DNA from 4 places in the Klebsiella sp. PK01 genome. Region 1 is predicted to be linked to each of the others. Evidence: predicted binding sites of a transcription regulator. Region 1 holds the regulator's gene; each other region holds the start of a gene.
The links. The regulator CRP, encoded in region 1, controls carbon source genes, mostly activating them, when cyclic AMP is high. The targets are predictions, from matches to a motif close to ATGTGANNNNNNTCACAT.

Region 2: AC22LX_RS02650 (iron-containing alcohol dehydrogenase) is a predicted target of CRP. The motif match lies at 1,659-1,676, and genes of this name have one in related genera.
Region 3: AC22LX_RS16800 (PTS sugar transporter subunit IIB) is a predicted target of CRP. The motif match lies at 2,314-2,331, and genes of this name have one in related genera.
Region 4: AC22LX_RS24465 (PTS sugar transporter subunit IIB) is a predicted target of CRP. The motif match lies at 1,457-1,474, and genes of this name have one in related genera.

The regions. Positions count from the first base shown of each region.
Region 1 covers NZ_JBYEZM010000005.1:468,263-472,570, reverse strand. The annotation lists gene AC22LX_RS18490 (phosphoribulokinase) at 1-703, shown strand, start outside; gene AC22LX_RS18485 (OsmC family protein) at 766-1,170, opposite strand; gene crp (cAMP-activated global transcriptional regulator CRP) at 1,475-2,107, shown strand; gene AC22LX_RS18475 (YccS/YhfK family putative transporter) at 2,158-4,236, shown strand; gene argD (bifunctional acetylornithine/succinyldiaminopimelate transaminase) at 4,226-4,308, opposite strand, start outside.
Region 2 covers NZ_JBYEZM010000001.1:547,584-551,891, reverse strand. The annotation lists gene AC22LX_RS02655 (dihydrodipicolinate synthase family protein) at 1-394, opposite strand, end outside; gene AC22LX_RS02650 (iron-containing alcohol dehydrogenase) at 395-1,561, opposite strand; gene dtnK (D-threonate kinase) at 1,737-2,972, shown strand; gene AC22LX_RS02640 (D-threonate 4-phosphate dehydrogenase) at 2,965-3,951, shown strand; gene AC22LX_RS02635 (DeoR/GlpR family DNA-binding transcription regulator) at 3,953-4,308, shown strand, end outside.
Region 3 covers NZ_JBYEZM010000005.1:106,097-110,404, reverse strand. The annotation lists gene AC22LX_RS16820 (EamA family transporter) at 1-212, shown strand, start outside; gene AC22LX_RS16815 (YicS family protein) at 314-604, shown strand; gene AC22LX_RS16810 (hypothetical protein) at 632-1,201, shown strand; gene AC22LX_RS16805 (LacI family DNA-binding transcriptional regulator) at 1,229-2,164, opposite strand; gene AC22LX_RS16800 (PTS sugar transporter subunit IIB) at 2,458-2,772, shown strand; gene AC22LX_RS16795 (PTS sugar transporter subunit IIC) at 2,784-4,109, shown strand.
Region 4 covers NZ_JBYEZM010000014.1:16,546-20,853, reverse strand. The annotation lists gene dcuB (anaerobic C4-dicarboxylate transporter DcuB) at 1-705, shown strand, start outside; gene AC22LX_RS24470 (PTS lactose/cellobiose transporter subunit IIA) at 748-1,065, opposite strand; gene AC22LX_RS24465 (PTS sugar transporter subunit IIB) at 1,069-1,374, opposite strand; gene AC22LX_RS24460 (sensor domain-containing diguanylate cyclase) at 1,550-3,082, opposite strand; gene thiH (2-iminoacetate synthase ThiH) at 3,534-4,308, opposite strand, start outside.

The DNA of each region.
Region 1 (4,308 bases):
CCGCAAGGCGCGCGATCAGGGCAAACACATCAGCTACTTTGGCCCGGAAGCCAATGACTTCAGCCTGCTTGAACGCACCTTTTTAGAGTACGGCGAATTCGGCAAGGGCCAGTCGCGCAAATACCTCCATACCTACGATGAAGCGGTTCCCTGGAATCAGGTTCCCGGCACCTTTACCCCATGGCAACCGCTGCCTGAACCGACCGACGTGTTGTTTTATGAAGGGCTGCACGGCGGCGTGGTGACGCCGCAGCATGACGTGGCGAAACATGTCGACCTGCTGGTCGGCGTGGTGCCGATCGTCAACCTTGAATGGATCCAGAAGCTCATTCGCGATACCAGCGAACGCGGCCATTCGCGCGAAGCGGTGATGGACTCGGTGGTGCGTTCGATGGAAGACTATATCAATTTCATCACCCCGCAGTTCTCACGCACCCATATCAACTTCCAGCGTGTGCCGACGGTCGATACCTCGAATCCGTTTGCCGCCAAAGGCATTCCATCGCTCGACGAAAGCTTCGTGGTGATTCACTTTCGCAATTTGCAGGGGATTGATTACCCCTGGCTGTTGGCGATGCTACAGGGGTCGTTTATCTCGCATATGAACACCCTGGTGGTGCCAGGCGGTAAGATGGGGCTGGCGATGGAGCTCATTATGGCGCCGCTGGTCGAGCGCTTGATGGAAGGCAAAACCATTAGTTAAGGGCAAAATAAAACCCCGGTCGCCGTGCTGCCGGGGTTAGTGTCCCGCTACGTCAATTCGTCTCAGGCTTCGATCACTTCGTAAGAGTGGGTGATGTTGACGGCCTTTTCCAGCATCAGCGCCACCGAGCAGTACTTCTCCGCGGATAAATCCACCGCACGGGACACCGCCGCATCCTTCAGCTCTTTACCGGTGACGATAAAGTGCAGATTGATATGGGTGAACAGGCGCGGCGCCTCTTCACGGCGTTCAGAGGTCAGCTTCACTTCGCAGTTGGTGACGTTTTGACGCCCTTTTTGCAGGATAGACACCACGTCAATTGCGCTACAGCCGCCCGCCGCCATCAGCACCATTTCCATCGGGCTGGGCGCTTTGTCCCCGGAGTTGCCATCCATTAAAATCTGGTGGCCGGAGGCCGACTCACCGATGAAGGTTAGACCTTCCACCCATTTCACACGCGCTTGCATAAAATTTAACTCCGCTGTTGCAATTTTCCTGACAGATTACGCGCACATAACAAATCTCGCAACGGAAGGCGACCTGGGTCATGCTGAAGCGAGACACCAGGAGACATGCGGTGAAAGCTATGCTAAAACAGTCTGGATGCTACAGTAATACATTGATGTACCGCATGTATGCTGAGGAGTTCACATTACAGGCTGCATAAATTGAGCAGCCAGCTTCCCAGGCATAGGGAAAAATACGATTGCATGCCCGGATGCCGTGTAGTGTCGGCGTCCGGAGATAGCTTATAACAGAGGATAACCGCGCATGGTGCTTGGCAAACCGCAAACAGACCCTACCCTTGAATGGTTCTTGTCTCATTGCCACATTCATAAGTACCCATCAAAGAGCACGCTGATTCACCAGGGTGAGAAAGCGGAAACGCTTTACTACATCGTAAAAGGCTCCGTGGCTGTACTCATCAAGGATGAAGAAGGTAAAGAGATGATCCTCTCTTACCTCAACCAGGGCGATTTCATCGGTGAATTAGGCCTGTTTGAAGAAGGTCAGGAACGTAGTGCCTGGGTACGTGCGAAAACCGCATGTGAAGTGGCCGAGATCTCTTACAAAAAATTCCGTCAGTTAATCCAGGTGAACCCGGACATCCTGATGCGCCTCTCTTCGCAGATGGCGCGTCGTCTGCAGGTCACTTCCGAGAAAGTCGGTAACCTTGCTTTCCTCGACGTGACGGGCCGTATCGCTCAGACCTTACTGAATCTGGCGAAACAGCCTGATGCCATGACCCACCCGGACGGGATGCAGATCAAAATCACCCGCCAGGAAATTGGCCAGATCGTCGGCTGTTCTCGTGAGACGGTTGGCCGTATTCTGAAGATGCTGGAAGATCAAAATCTGATCTCCGCACACGGTAAAACTATCGTCGTCTACGGTACCCGTTAAGTCGCTAAACGGCGTATTGCTCCGCGCAGTACGCCGTTTTTGTTTCTCCCATGTGGCGCAGGCTGATTTACCACCCGGAAGTCAACTACGCACTGCGGCAAACGCTGGTGCTGTGTCTACCTGTGGCCATCGGGCTTCTGCTCGGCCATCTGCAGCAAGGGTTGCTGTTCTCGTTAGTTCCCGCCTGTTGCAATATCGCCGGTCTCGACACCCCGCATAAACGCTTTTTCAAACGCCTGATCGTTGGCGGCTGCCTGTTTGCCGGCAGCAGCCTGATTGTGCAATTGCTTCTGGCGCGGGACATCCCGTTGCCGCTTATCCTCAGCGCGCTGGCGCTGATTCTCGGCGTGACGGCGGAAATCAGTTCGCTGCACGCTCGCCTGTTGCCGGCATCGCTTATCGCCGCCATTTTTACCTTAAGCCTGGCCGGCAATATGCCCATCTGGGAGCCGCTGCTTATCTATGCGCTGGGAACCTTGTGGTACGGACTCTTTAACTGGTTCTGGTTTTGGCTCTGGCGGGAGCAGCCGCTGCGCGAGTCGTTAAGCCTGCTTTACCGCGAACTGGCTAATTATTGCGAGGCCAAATATAGCCTCCTGACGCAGCACACTGACCCGACGACCTCCCTGCCGCCGCTGCTTACCCGCCAGCAGAAGGTGGTCGATTTAATTACCCAATGCTACCAGCAGATGCATATGTTAGCCGCCAACCAGCGTAGCGATCATAAGCGCCTGCTGCGCGCGTTCCAGGTTGGGCTGGATCTGCAGGAACATATTTCAGTGAGCCTGCACCAGCCGGAAGAGGTACAAAAACTGGTGGAGCGCAGCCATGCGGAAGCGGTTATCCGCTGGAACGCGCAGACCGTCGCCGCGCGTCTGCGGGTGCTGGCGGATGATATTCTCTACCACCGCTACCCGCGTCGCTTCCAGATGGATAAGCAAATCGGCGCGCTGGAAAAAATCGCTTATCAGCATCCCGATAACCCGGTAGGCCAGTTCTGCGCCTGGCACTTCAGTCGTATCGCCCGCGTGCTGCGCACCCAGCGCCCGCTGTACGCACGTAACCTGATGGCGGATAAAGAACGGCGCCTACCGCTACTACCGGCGCTGAAGAACTACCTGTCATTGAAATCCCCGGCGCTGCGCAACGCCGCGCGCATCAGCGTAATGTTGAGCATCGCCAGCCTGATGGGCAGCGCCCTACATCTGCCGAAGCCGTACTGGATCCTGATGACCGTGCTGTTCGTGACGCAAAACGGTTACGGCGCCACCCGCGTGCGGATTGTCCACCGGGCGGCAGGCACCCTGGCGGGCCTGGTGATCGCCTGGCTGACCCTACATTTCCACGTACCGGAGAGCTACACGTTAAGCGGTATGTTGTTCATCACGCTGCTGAGCTATCTCATCATCCGTAAACACTACGGCTGGGCGATGGTGGGCTTTACCGTCACCGCGGTATATACCCTGCAGTTGCTAACGCTTAACGGCGAGCAGTTCATCGTCGCCCGCTTTATCGATACCATCATTGGCTGTCTGATCGCCTTTGGCGGGATGGTCTGGCTATGGCCGCAATGGCAGAGCGGCCTGCTACGTAAAAACGCCCACGATGCCCTGGAGGCCGATCAGGAGGCTATTCGGCTGATCCTTAGCGCCGATCCGCAGGCCCCGGCGTTGGCCTACCAGCGTATGCGCGTCAACCAGGCGCACAACGCCCTGTATAACTCGCTTAACCAGGCGATGCAGGAACCGGGCTTTAACTCGCACTATCTGGAAGATATGAAGCTGTGGGTAACCCATAGCCAGTTTATCGTTGAGCATATCAACGCCATGACCACGCTGGCGCGCGAGCATACGATGCTAACGCCTGACCTGGCGCAGCGGTATCTGGAATCGTGTGAAATTGCCCTGCAGCGCTGTCAGCAGCGTCTGGATTCAGACGGGCCGGGCAGCGCGGGCGATGTGAATATTATGGAATCCCAGGACGGGGAAGTGTTGCGTGGGCCGCTCAGCACCCTTGAGCAGCATTTGCAGCGGATCCTCGGCCATCTGAACACCATGCACACCATTTCGTCGGTGGCATGGCGTCAGCGTCCGCATCACGGCATCTGGCTACGCACGACTAAGCGCTAAGTACGTTTTTAACCGCCTGCGCGAAGCGCGCCATCCCTTCGGCGATATCGCTATCATCAATCACCAGCGACG
Region 2 (4,308 bases), on a different contig from region 1:
CCGGTACGCTGAGCGCATCGGCGATCGCCGTGTAGTGGCTTACCAGCTCATCTTGTTTAAGCGGCACGAACCACGGGGTGATGACGGACACCGCGTCGACGCATGATCTTGCTATCTGCTGGCCAAGACGAATGGTTTCCCGCGTCGACACTTCGCCAATATGGGCCACTACCGGCGCGCGTCCGGCAACCGCCTCGACGCAGGTTTCGGCAACCGCAATTTTTTCCGCCTCATTAAGGACGAAAAACTCGCCGTTGGTTCCGCCGCAAAAAATGCCGTTACCGGCGGCCAGCTGTCGCTCTACCTGCTGGCGTAGCGCCGTCAGGTTCAGTTCACCACTAGCGGTAAAGGGGGTAACAATGGCGGTTAACACGCCGCGAATGGAATGATGCATTTATCTCTCTTCTCCCTGATGACATGACTGTGGAAACAGCGTCTGGTAAATCGCCTGGACTTGAGCCTGGCTTACGCTGCATGGGGCATTGTTCATTAATCGTTTTACTTCCAGCGCCGCGGCGCTTAGCGTTTCAATACTCTCTGGTGGTACGCCCAGCGCGGCGAGGTTGTCCGGCAGCGCCAGCCGTTTCACCAGCTGTGCCAGCCAGCGGACCAGCGCATGAGATTTCTCTTCGTTATTCAAGGTCAGATCGGCGTCCGGGATCAGATCCCAGACCTGAGCGAATTTATCCACCGCGTACGGGCGCACGACCTGCATACAGGGGGCCAGCAGAATGGCGTTCGCGACGCCGTGCGGCAGATGCCAGGTGCCGCCAAGCGGGTAGGAGAGCGCGTGCACCAGATGCGTGCCGGCATGATTGATAGCCACGCCGCCATAGTACGAGGCCCACAACATCTCCAGTTTCGCCGTGAGATCCTGCGGGTCGGTCACGGAACGCTCAATATTCCGTACCAGCTTATACAGGCCGATTAAGGCGGCGTTATCGCTTACCGGGTTCGCGACGGTTGAAGTAAAGCACTCCAGAAGATGACACAGCGCATCGATGCCGGTGGAGGCGGCAATGGCCGCAGGCATGCTGGTGGTCAGTTCCGGCAACAGGGCCACGAAATCCGGCAGCAGCACCGGGGAGATAATCCCCACTTTGGTATTACGTTCGGGAATAGCCAGGATAGCGTTTGGCGTCGCTTCCGAGCCGGTGCCGGCGGTGGCGGGTATCAGCAGCGATGCCAGACGCAGGCGCGGTTTCTCGCCGTCGATCAGCGCGTTCAGCGAAGGGGATGCGGGATGAAGTAGTACCGAGAGCAGCTTAGCCACGTCGAGAACGCTGCCGCCGCCGATACCGACGACCATCTCCGGCTGCGCTCCCGCGAGTTGGGCAACAATCTGCGCCACATCATGTTGGCTGGGCTCTGCCGGGACGGAATCCACGATCCTCACATCAACGGTATTCTCGCCCAGCAGATGTTGGATCCGTTTGGTCGCTTCGAGCTTACCGACGTTCGCATCGGTGACCAGCAAAATGCTTTTTTTACCTGCCAGCACTGGCTTCAGGGCTGAGATGGCGCCCGCGCCGCTGATAATCGTGCTGTTAATCGTCGCCACGTCTTACTCCTTTTTTGTAATGATTAAATTCAATCAATCCACTTGGTGTTCACTCATTTCGATGAGCAAAAGTTATAATTTATACGGAGGTTTAATAACTTGAGCTTGCTCACATTTAATCAAATATGATTGAATATAATCATTAGCGATTCAGATAAGCGATGAAGGAAAGAGAATGAGCTGCGGCGATAATCCTGTTCTGGTGCTGGCAGATGACTTTACCGGGGCCAATGATGCCGGTGTCAGTCTGGCGGAAGCGGGTTTAGCGGTTGAGGTGGCGTTTAACGCCGGTTATCAGCCGACCACCCGGGCGTTGGTTCTCAATAGCGATAGTCGGGCGCTTTCCGGGGCGCAGGCAGCAGAGAAAGTAAACGCGATACTCCGTGATGCGGAAAATTTCGCCGCCGTCTGGCAGGTGAAGAAAATCGACTCCACCCTGCGCGGCAACCCCGGCGCGGAACTGGAGGCAATGATGCGTGCGCGGGGCTGCTCTGTCGCGGTTGTCGCGCCGGCCTTTCCGGCGGCAGGGCGCATAACCCGCGGCGGACGATGTTATGTCCACGGCGTGGCGCTCGATAAAACCGAATTCGCCAGCGATCCCAAAACGCCGGTCAGTAGCGCCGATATTGGGCAATTGCTCGCCATGCAGAGCCGCCTGCCGTGCCGTTCGCTGGATGCGCAGCAACTGGCAGCCGCCCTCGCGGAAGAGAGCGACCAACCGCGTGTGTTGATTATTGATGCTGAAGAAGACGCGCAGCTGGATAAGGTAATCGCCGCGGTAGCCAGCCGCGCGCGGCAAACGCTGCTGGTGGGATCTGCGGGGATCTGCGAGGCGCTGGCGCGCTACCTGCGCCGGGCCACGACCGGGCCGTTGCTGGCGGTGGTCGGCTCCATGAGTGAAATAGCGCAGGCTCAGGTCGCCGCTTTGGCCGGCCATCCGCGAGTCGCGCGGATCGGGATTGATGCCGCCCGCGCCTTTAACGGCGACGCCCTGGCCGATGCCCGGCGAATCGCCGCGGCGCTGGCGGCAAATCATCATTGCGTGGTCACCACCTGCGCGGACAGCGCTGTCCGGCACGGCATTGAGGCGCTGTGCCGTGAACGCGGCTTGAGCCGCGCTGCGCTGGGAGAACGGATCTGCGCTTATCTCGCGCAGGTCACTCAACTCGCCGTTGAGTTCCATGCGCCCGGGGCGCTCTATCTGTCCGGTGGCGATGTCGCGATCGCCGTCGCTCAGGCGCTCGGCGCGCAGGGGTTTCATATAACCGGCCGGGTGGCGCAATGCGTGCCGTACGGCCATTTTCTCGGAAGTCGCTGGCCGCGTCCGGTGATGACCAAAGCAGGGGGATTCGGTACGGAGACCACGCTGCGGGATGTCGTGAATTTTATTGAGGAGAAACTGAGTGTCTAACATGATTGCGGTAACGATGGGCGACCCGGCGGGCATTGGTCCGGAAATTATTATTAAATCGCTGAGCGAAGGCGAACTGAGCGGCGCGCCGGTGGTGGTGGTGGGCTGCGCGCAGACGCTGCGGCGAATCCTGGCGCTGAACATTACCCCGCGCGCGGAGTTGCGGATTATTGAGCACCCGAGAGAAGCGCAGTTTTCACCCGCGACGATTAACGTGATTGATGAACCGTTAAGCGACCCTCAGGCCCTGCGGCCCGGTGAAGTTCAGGCCCAGGCCGGGGATTTGGCGTATCGCTGCATCAAGCGCGCCACCGCGCTGGCGCTGGCGGGCGAAGTTAAAGCTATCGCCACCGCGCCGTTAAATAAGGAAGCGCTACATTTGGCCGGGCACCATTTCCCGGGACACACCGAACTGCTGGCCCACCTGACCCAGACTAAAGATTATGCCATGGTGCTGTACACCGATAAGCTTAAGGTGATCCACGTCACCACCCATATCGCGCTGCGACGCTTCCTCGATACCCTAAGCCAGTCGCGGGTAGAGACGGTTATCCGCGTCGCCGATGATTTTTTACGCCGCGTGGGTTACCAGCAGCCGCGTATCGCGGTCGCTGGGGTGAATCCCCATGCCGGTGAAAACGGTCTGTTTGGCGATGAGGAAATTCGTATCGTCGCCCCGGCCGTCGCGGCGATGAAGGCACAGGGCGTTCATGTCTTCGGACCGTGCCCGCCAGACACCGTTTTTATGCAGTGCCATGAAGGCATGTACGATATGGTGGTGGCGATGTATCACGATCAGGGGCATATTCCGCTCAAGCTGCTCGGGTTCTATGATGGGGTGAATATCACCGCCGGGCTGCCGTTTATCCGCACCTCCGCGGACCACGGCACCGCTTTTGATATTGCCTGGACAGGTAAAGCGAAGTCTGAGAGCATGGCAACCTCCATTGAGCTCGCCATGCAAATCGCACAGGAATAACATGAAGGGATATAATCGGTTAGAGCAGATTATGGACTTCCTGAAAAGCCATAATCTGGTAACGGTCGACCAACTGGTTGCGGTAACCAACGCCTCGCCGGCGACCATTCGTCGCGATCTGATTAAACTCGATCAGGAAGGGGTAATTAGCCGTACCCACGGCGGCGTGACGCTCAACCGATTTATTCCCACACAGCCGACGACGCTGGAAAAAGCGCAGCGTAGTCCGCAGGAGAAGTACGCCATCGCGAAAGCGGCGGCGTCGCTTATCAAGGCCGGCGATGCCATTGTGCTGGACGCCGGTACCACTATGATTGAACTGGCGCGACAGATTACGCATCTGCCGCTGCGGGTCAT
Region 3 (4,308 bases), 360 kb from region 1:
TGACCTTCAGCCTATATCTCAACGGCGCCCAGCAGATTGGCGGCGCGAAAGCGGGGATCCTCAGCTGCGCCGAGCCGCTGAGCAGCGCCCTGCTCTCTCTATTGCTGTTGGGCATTACCTTTACTCTGCCGGACTGGCTGGGGACGCTGTTGATTCTCTCTTCGGTCATTCTTATCGCGGTGGATTCCCGGCGGCGGGTACGCGCGGCGTAATAGCAATTGTCTGATTTTAAACAACAAAAAATGCCTAACATTTGCGCAATTCACCTGCTGCGCATATAGTTGACTGAAGCGAAAAGTGAAGGAGAAGCGCCATGAAAGCGTGTTGGATGTTGTGTCTGGTTACTGCCCTTAGCGCCAGCGCGGCGTGGGCCGAATCGCCGCTGCAAAGCCTGCAGTTTGAGCAGCAAAAACAGCAGGTGTTGAAAGCGGTGAAGGAAAAATGCGCCCCGGCGAGCACCCTCAGCGATAACGATTTCGCCAATAAAATCCTCGCCTCGAAAGACAACCAGAGTTACGTTCGCGAAGCGACGCTGGCGAAAGAGCGCAATAATCAAAAAGGCTATCTGGCCGCCATTGATAAAATTCGCTGCCCGGGTAAATAACCCGCAGTGATGCAGGCGGATATTCATATGTTTAAAGTACTACCCCTCCGCCTGCAGCACTGTCACGACGTGGCGCTCAGCATGAGCAAAGCCAGCACTATGCAGTTGCAACAGTTGAAGGCACAGCTTGCCGCAGAAATGGGGGCGCCTGTAGGAATCCATACCATGGGGATCCCGGCAGCATTTAGCACGCTCGGAATAACTATCAGTCTTGCTATTCCGCAGTTGTGGTTAGGCTACTGCATCCTGAGCGTACTCCATCAGCCTGCCGAAAGCGTGTTTGCGTGGGTAGTGCTGATTTCGTTGCTGATCGCTGGTATCAACGGCATCACGATGTTTATGATCGGCAAAGGCAGCATGCGCGCCGTGCGAGTGCATATTATGTTAGCGGTGATGAGTCTGGTATTAACGGTGGTCTACCTGCTTTACGCACTGAGTGACGCCTCTTACCCGGGAGTTAATCTAACAGCGGCACTGGTGGGCGCCATTATGTTGCTGCTCAGCGGCGTCTGTATCCATTCCACCGCCTTTTATAAGATGCTGTTGTTCACGCTGCATAACCGCGCGTGGCGCCAGTTAATCAAACTCACGCGCTAAATGCGCGACCCGTAACCTGGCCCGATATTAGGGAATAATTAAGTCGCCGCGCAGCAGGCTGCCGCCGGGCTGCGGGCTTTTGCCGATCAGCCAGTTGACGATCCGCGAAGCCATCGCATCCATCGAATACTCAATCGCCGGGATGGTTGGAATACCCGGCATCTGCAGCGAACCCGCGAGACTGAAGACCATCACCTTTTCCGGCACCGCGCGGTTAAACGCCTGCAGCTGCGGCACTACCCGCTGCGCCTGCAGTTCATCGCTCACCAACAGCGCATTAAAGTTCAGGGTAGTGGCGTTATTCATCAGCTCCTGCACCGCCACCGACGACGAGGCGCAGTCCAGGAAGACCAGGTTGCGATTAAACGGCAGGAAGTTCTTCTCCAGCGCATGCTTATAGCCCAGCAGCACCTGGTCGGCAAAGCCGCTCCCCTGCGGATGGATCAGCGCAATCTGCCGCCGCCCCTGATTAATCAGATAATGACAGGCGGTTTCCGCGGCGAAGGCGTGATCGAACTGAATACTGTTCTCGCCATCGCTTTCCAGACAATCAATCAGCACCACATCGGGGCGCTCGATCTGCAGCGGAAAGCGCGCGCCGATGATCAGCACGTCATCGCACAGGCCACAGGTAAGTTCATCCAGCGCACTTAATACGTCGCCGCGGTTATTGGCGAAGCGCAGCAGTAGATGTTTCTGATGCTGGCTGAGCTGTTTTTCCAGGGCGTAGAGATAGCTGGTGGTCTGATTGATGTTGTCCTGCGCGCAAATCACGCCGATACAGCCCGTCGACTGGCTCAGTAAGGATTGGGCAATCATATTAGGCCGGTAGTTAAGCGTTTCCGCCGCCTGGAGCACCGCCTGGCGGCTGGCCTCTTTTACCCCGCGCGAACCGCTCAGCACGCGCGAAACCGTGGCTTTCGATACCCCGGCTAACCGTGATACGTCATTGATTGTCGACATCTTTTTTCCCCTGGCAGGCGCGGTTAGGCCCCTGTAACGCTGTGTCCTGAATCGCTTCAATTATAACCAGCGGCAGTATAGCCGTTTCCTTTTTTATTTGGAAACCGATTTTCCATTTTGGCAAAAAACCACGCCAAATAGACATTATTTTGTGAGCAAAATCTAATTAGTAAGGCCACTAACGATGAGTTATTGACCGCGCTCACAGTTCTGTTTTTTATAAATGGAAACCGGTTTCCGTCTGATATCAAATCATCCTCGCAATAACTTTTTACATATGAGGAAAGCCGTCGATGTACAAGATTATGCTGTGCTGCTCCGCCGGAATGTCCACCAGCCTGCTGGTGAGGAAAATGGTGGATGCCGCAAAGGAACGCGACCTGCCGGTGCAGATTGACGCCTATGGCGTTGCCGAATTTGATATGCAGTTTCCGCAATACCAGGTGGTGCTGCTTGGCCCGCAGGTCAAATACATGCTGAAAATGCTTAGCGAGAAAGCCGCTCCCCTGAATATTCCCGTCCAGCCTATCGATACGATGGATTACGGAATGCAGCGGGGAGATAACGTTCTGAATCATGCCCTGTCGCTGATCGCCGCGGCGCACTAAGAGGTGTTCAAATGAGTTCTCTGTATCAGTCGATGATTGCCGTGATCGAGCAGTCTATTACTCCGCTGGCAGGACGCCTTGGGCAACAGAAATATGTTATCGCCATCCGCGATGGCTTTACCGCCGCATTGCCGTTCATGATCATCGGCTCTTTCATGCTGGTATTTATCTTTCCGCCTTTCTCGCCGGAGACCACGAACGGCTTTGCCCGCGGCTGGCTGGATTTTTCCCAGCAGTACCGTGAACAGCTGATGTTGCCGTTTAATCTCAGCATGGGCGTCATGACCTTCTTTATCTCGGTCGGCATCGGCGCCAGCCTCGGACGCCAGTTCCAGCTCGATCCGGTCATGTCAGGCCTGCTGGCGTTTATGGCCTTCCTGCTGGTCGCCGCGCCCTATGCCGATGGCAAAATTTCTACTCAGTATTTATCCGGCCAGGGCATTTTCACCGCGCTGATCACCGCCATCTACTCCACCCGCGTTTACGCCTGGCTTAAGCAAAACAACGTGACCATTCGCCTGCCGAAAGAGGTGCCGACCGGCGTCGCCCGTTCATTTGAGATCCTCATTCCGGTACTGGTGGTCATCGGTACTCTGCATCCGCTCAACCTGTTCATTGAAGCGCAAACCGGCATGATCCTGCCGCAGGCGATTATGCATCTGCTGGAACCGCTGGTCTCCGCCTCCGATTCGCTGCCGGCGATTCTGCTGTCGGTGCTGATGTGCCAGATTTTCTGGTTCGCCGGTATTCACGGCTCGCTTATCGTCACCGGCATTATGAACCCGTTCTGGATGGCCAATCTGTCGGCAAACCAGGCGGCGCTGGCGGCCGGCGCGGCGCTGCCGCACGTTTACCTGCAGGGCTTCTGGGATCACTATTTGCTGATTGGCGGCGTCGGTTCGACCCTGCCGCTGGCCTTCCTGCTGCTGCGTAGCCGGGTCACGCATCTGCGGACTATCGGCAAAATGGGCATCGTGCCGAGCTTCTTTAATATCAACGAACCGATTCTGTTCGGCGCGCCGATCATCATGAACCCAATGATGTTTATCCCCTTCGTCTGCGTGCCGATGGTTAACGCGGTGCTGGCTTACGGCGCAACCCGTCTTGGCTGGCTGAGCCAGGTGGTGTCGCTGACGCCGTGGACGACGCCCGCGCCGATTGGCGCCTCGTGGGCGGCCAACTGGACCTTAAGCCCGGTGGTGATGTGCGTTATCTGCATGGTGATGTCGGCGGTGATTTATCTGCCATTCCTGCGTGCCTATGAGCGTTCATTAATAAAGAATGAAGTGGAAAAGGCGAAAAGCGTTGCAGCTGTCGCCGGAGCCGTTAGCCAGTAATTATTGTCTTACCTGAAAATATGAATTTATGCGGAAAAGGGACTTTCACCCACTGACCTGATAATAAACTCAATAACCTCAGGAAATATTATGATCTATTTTCTAATAAATTAATCCATCTGTATTAGTCGTTAAATTTCGCCACTGAGAATAAGATATTTATTCTCCGGCGTAGCTGTACCCTGAAAAAAACAAATCA
Region 4 (4,308 bases), on a different contig from region 1:
CCGGAAAACCGTCATTATGTTTATGGCGATACGGCCACGCTATTGGATAAAAAGCTGCCGACCAGCAACTGGATTGCGATGTGGATCTTCCTTGCCTCAATTGCCGTGGTGGCGCTGCTTGGCGCGTTTTCTGAATTGCGTCCGGCGTTCGACGGAAAGCCTCTCTCAATGGTTCTGGTGATCCAGATGTTCATGCTGCTCTCCGGGGCGCTTATCATTATTATTACCAAAACCAATCCGGCTTCGATTTCTAAAAATGAGGTTTTCCGCTCGGGGATGATCGCTATCGTCGCGGTGTATGGTATCGCGTGGATGGCGGAAACCATGTTCGGCGCGCACATGACCGAGATTAAAGGTGTACTCGGAGAAATGGTGAAGGAGTACCCGTGGGCCTACGCTATCGTGCTGTTATTGGTATCGAAGTTCGTCAACTCTCAGGCGGCGGCGCTGGCGGCGATTGTCCCGGTGGCGCTGGCGATCGGCGTTGACCCGGCCTATATCGTAGCTTCCGCGCCAGCCTGCTATGGCTATTACATCCTGCCGACTTACCCAAGCGATCTGGCGGCGATTCAGTTTGACCGTTCAGGCACAACCCATATTGGCCGCTTTGTCATTAACCATAGCTTTATCCTGCCGGGATTAATTGGCGTGAGCGTTTCTTGCGTCTTCGGCTGGGTGTTCGCGGCGATGTACGGTTTTCTGTAAGTGAGACAGGCGCCGCTGGCGGCGCCTGCTAGCTCATTGGGATTATTGTGCGGGCGGCAGGCGGCGATACAGTTCGATCATATCGGTCGCTAAATCCTGAATCACCATCGCGTTCATCAGATGATCCTGGGAGTGCACGGTAATCAGGTTCACCGGCAGCTTGCCGCTGCCTTCATCCATGCCGATAAGCTGGGTCTGGATTTTATGCGCATGCTTTACAAATTCGTGGGAGTCGGCCATAGCCTGCTCGGCGGCGGCGAAATCCCCTTTACGCGCCTGCTGTAGGGCAGTGAGGGCAGAACTGCGCGCGGAGCCGGCGTTGACCAGCAGCTCCATGATAATCGTCTCTAAATCTTCCATGCCTTACTCCATCAGCTTCAGGGCTTTATCAAGAACGGCATCGCCTTTCATCATGCCGTAATCCATCATATCGATAACGGCGACCTTTTTACCAACCGGGTCGGCTAGCGCCTGTAGTTTTGCCTGTTCATACTTCACCTGTGGGCCGAGCAGGATAATATCTGCCGTGGCCAGGTTATCTTTGAACTCCGCTACCGGCACGGCTTTAATAGACACTTCGACGCCTTTCTTCTGCGCGGCGTCTTTCATACGTTGCACCAGCATGCTGGTGGACATTCCTGCGGCACAGCATAAAACGATATTCTTCATTGTTTCATCGCCCTTATGTATGTTCCTTGATATACCATCTTTATCGCGGGCGGCGGCGTGGCACAACCGCTTCACCATGATTGTGTGTAAAACATCACAAAAAATGAAACCGGTTTCAATTTTGCAGCGGCAGAGATAAAAAAGCCCGCAAAAGCGGGCTATCAGAGGGTTACGCTCAGGCGCGAACGATTCGGTTCTTGCCCTGCTGTTTGGCCTTATACAACGCTTCATCCACGCTAACGACCAGTTTTTCCAGCGGCTCCATATTCCACTCTCCGAGGCCGGCGCTAAAGGTGACGGTTAATCCTTCTTCGCGCCAGGTTCGGCTGGCAACGTTAAGGCGCCAGCTCTCCAGAATGGTGAGCGCGTTGTCGATATGTTCGGCAGGGAAGATTACGGCAAACTCTTCGCCGCCGTAGCGGTAAAGCGAGATCTCCTGGGGTTGCAGGATCTGTAACCCTTCACGCGCGACGTTGCGCAGCACGATGTCGCCATTGAGATGGCCCCAGGTATCATTAATCGATTTGAAGTTGTCGATATCGACCAACGCGAGGGCGAAAGGCTGGTGATCGTTCATCAGTGCGGCGATATCGCTGTCGAAGGCACGGCGGTTTTTGCAGCCGGTCAGGGCATCGATGGTGGCCTGGCGGACATAGGTGAGCTCACGCTGTTTATTGCTCTCGATCGCTTTGCTGAGCATGGCTTCCAGCCGCGGCGCGCGTTTGACGTCGCCGGTCTTGATGGCGTTAATGATGTTCATCAGTACGGTACGCGAAGCGTGACGCAGATAAAGCCCGAACAGAACAATGACGATAGCGGCAAGAGCGAAACCCCAGGCGACAATATCGGTTTCATAGCGCGTCAGGTCGTCAAGGGTGGCATCGGTAACGCGGAAAATAACGAACCAGTCAGGATTGGTAAAGGAATAGTAGTAGTACCAGGCCTTATGCTCCTCATCATAAAGCTGGCCTTCCGCACTGGTCATTTTGTCCATGAGTTCCGCGCTAATGTAGGTTTTAAATAGCGCGCCGGTATCGGGATGGATCACCACTTTGCCGTCGCGTTGCACGACAAAAAACTCGCCCTGCACCGGTGAGACAATCTGCCGTAACGCGTAGCCCATCGACGTTAGATCCATATGAAACGCCAGGCTACCTTTGAGCCGCCCCTGCGGTGAAATGACAGGCCGGTAGACGGTGACGGTAGGATGGTGAGTGAAGTAGTCAAGGTAAGGAGTGGTATAGAGACTGAAGGTACTGGCTTCCGCCTGGCGAATAAACCAGGGACGCGTTTTAGGATCAAACGAGCGGCTCTCATCGCCTTCCATCACCTCGGGAGCGCGCAGATAATGGCCGAGAGTATCGGCAAGCGAAATGGAGGAGACCGTCGGCATCAGTTCCTGCAAACGCATCAGATCGTCCAGACCCTTTTGCGGATTGACATTTACGGCGATATTGAGCGCATCGTCGCGGGCGAAGTATTTCGTTGCACGCGCCAGAATGTAGTCATTCTCGCGCAGCAGAGATTCGGTGTAGTTCACCGCAAGATTATGGGTAAAGTTGCGGTTAATATGATGATAATCTTCGAGAAAATTTTTCTTCTGCGTCGCGGTAACAAAGATTGCGATCAGTAAAAAGCTGAGCAAAATCCCCGCAAAGCCCACTACGATCGGCGTAGTAAAAGAAAGCTTTCTGTTGTGGCGTGCCATAAGTTGTTAATCGTCCAGAATCAATATACCCGTCATACTTCAAGTTGCATGTGCGTTGGCAATAACTCGGCCCATCCTTGGGCCTCGCCTTTACGGGGCCAGCGCAAGCGCTGTTCAAAACGGCTAGCCGTTTTGTTCTGCAACTCGAATTATTTAGGGTATAAACCGTGGGTTTAGACGCAGGTTAAGCCAGCATGCCTGCTTAGCGAATCAGGTAACTATCGCTAAATTATAACGCTGAGTGCGCTCAGCATCGTGATTAATATTCGATAGTAATATGTTTGCGGCAGTGCGGACGGTAGAGGCAGGGCGAAGAGAGGAAAGAAAAACTCGCCCTGGTCAGCGTCCGCTGCTGACCCTGGCAGAATAGAAAAATGGCGGCAGTTGGGCGAGCCTCCGTTTTCCATCTCTCGTGCAGGCACGCAAAATAATCAGCGGCTTGCAGCATACTTCATGATGATTGCGAGGCGCGTCCCAGCCAGCTATCCCAGTCTTTCCATACCGGCTGTAGGCCACGGGCGGCCAGCGCGCTGGCAACCTCTTCAGGGCGGCGATCGTCGTGGGGAGCAAATTGCTCAAGTTCCGGATGATCGTCGGCGTAGCCGCCGGGTTGGGTTTTGGAGAACGCGCTGACGTTGTTAATCGCCAGCGGGATCACCCGGTCGCGGAACCACGGTGATTCACGGGTCGAGAGCGACAGCTCAACCTCCGGCGCCAGCAGGCGGAAGGCGCAAATGGTCTGCACCAGCTGACGCTCGTCCATCAGCGAAGCTGGCGTAATACCGCCGGCGCAAGGGCGTAAACGCGGAAAGGAGATAGAGTAGCGGCTGCGCCAGTAGCGCTGCTGTAGCCATAGCAGATGCTCGGCGACCATAAAGCAGTCTACTCGCCAGCTGTCGGAAAGGCCAATGAGCGCGCCGAGGCCGATCTTATCGATCCCCGCTTCGCCTAAACGATCCGGTGTATCAAGGCGCCAGAAGAAATCCTGCTTTTTACCCTTCAGATGGTGCTGGGCATACATACTTTCATGGTAGGTCTCCTGATAGACCATCACCCCATCAAGCCCCAGCGTTTTTAGTTCGGCATATTCTTCGGTCGCCAGCGGCTGCACTTCCATATGCAGCGAGGCAAACTGGCGGCGAATGGCTGGCAGGTGCTGGCGGAAATAATCCATTCCGACCTTACTCTGATGTTCGCCGGTGACCAGCAGAAGATGTTCAAAGCCT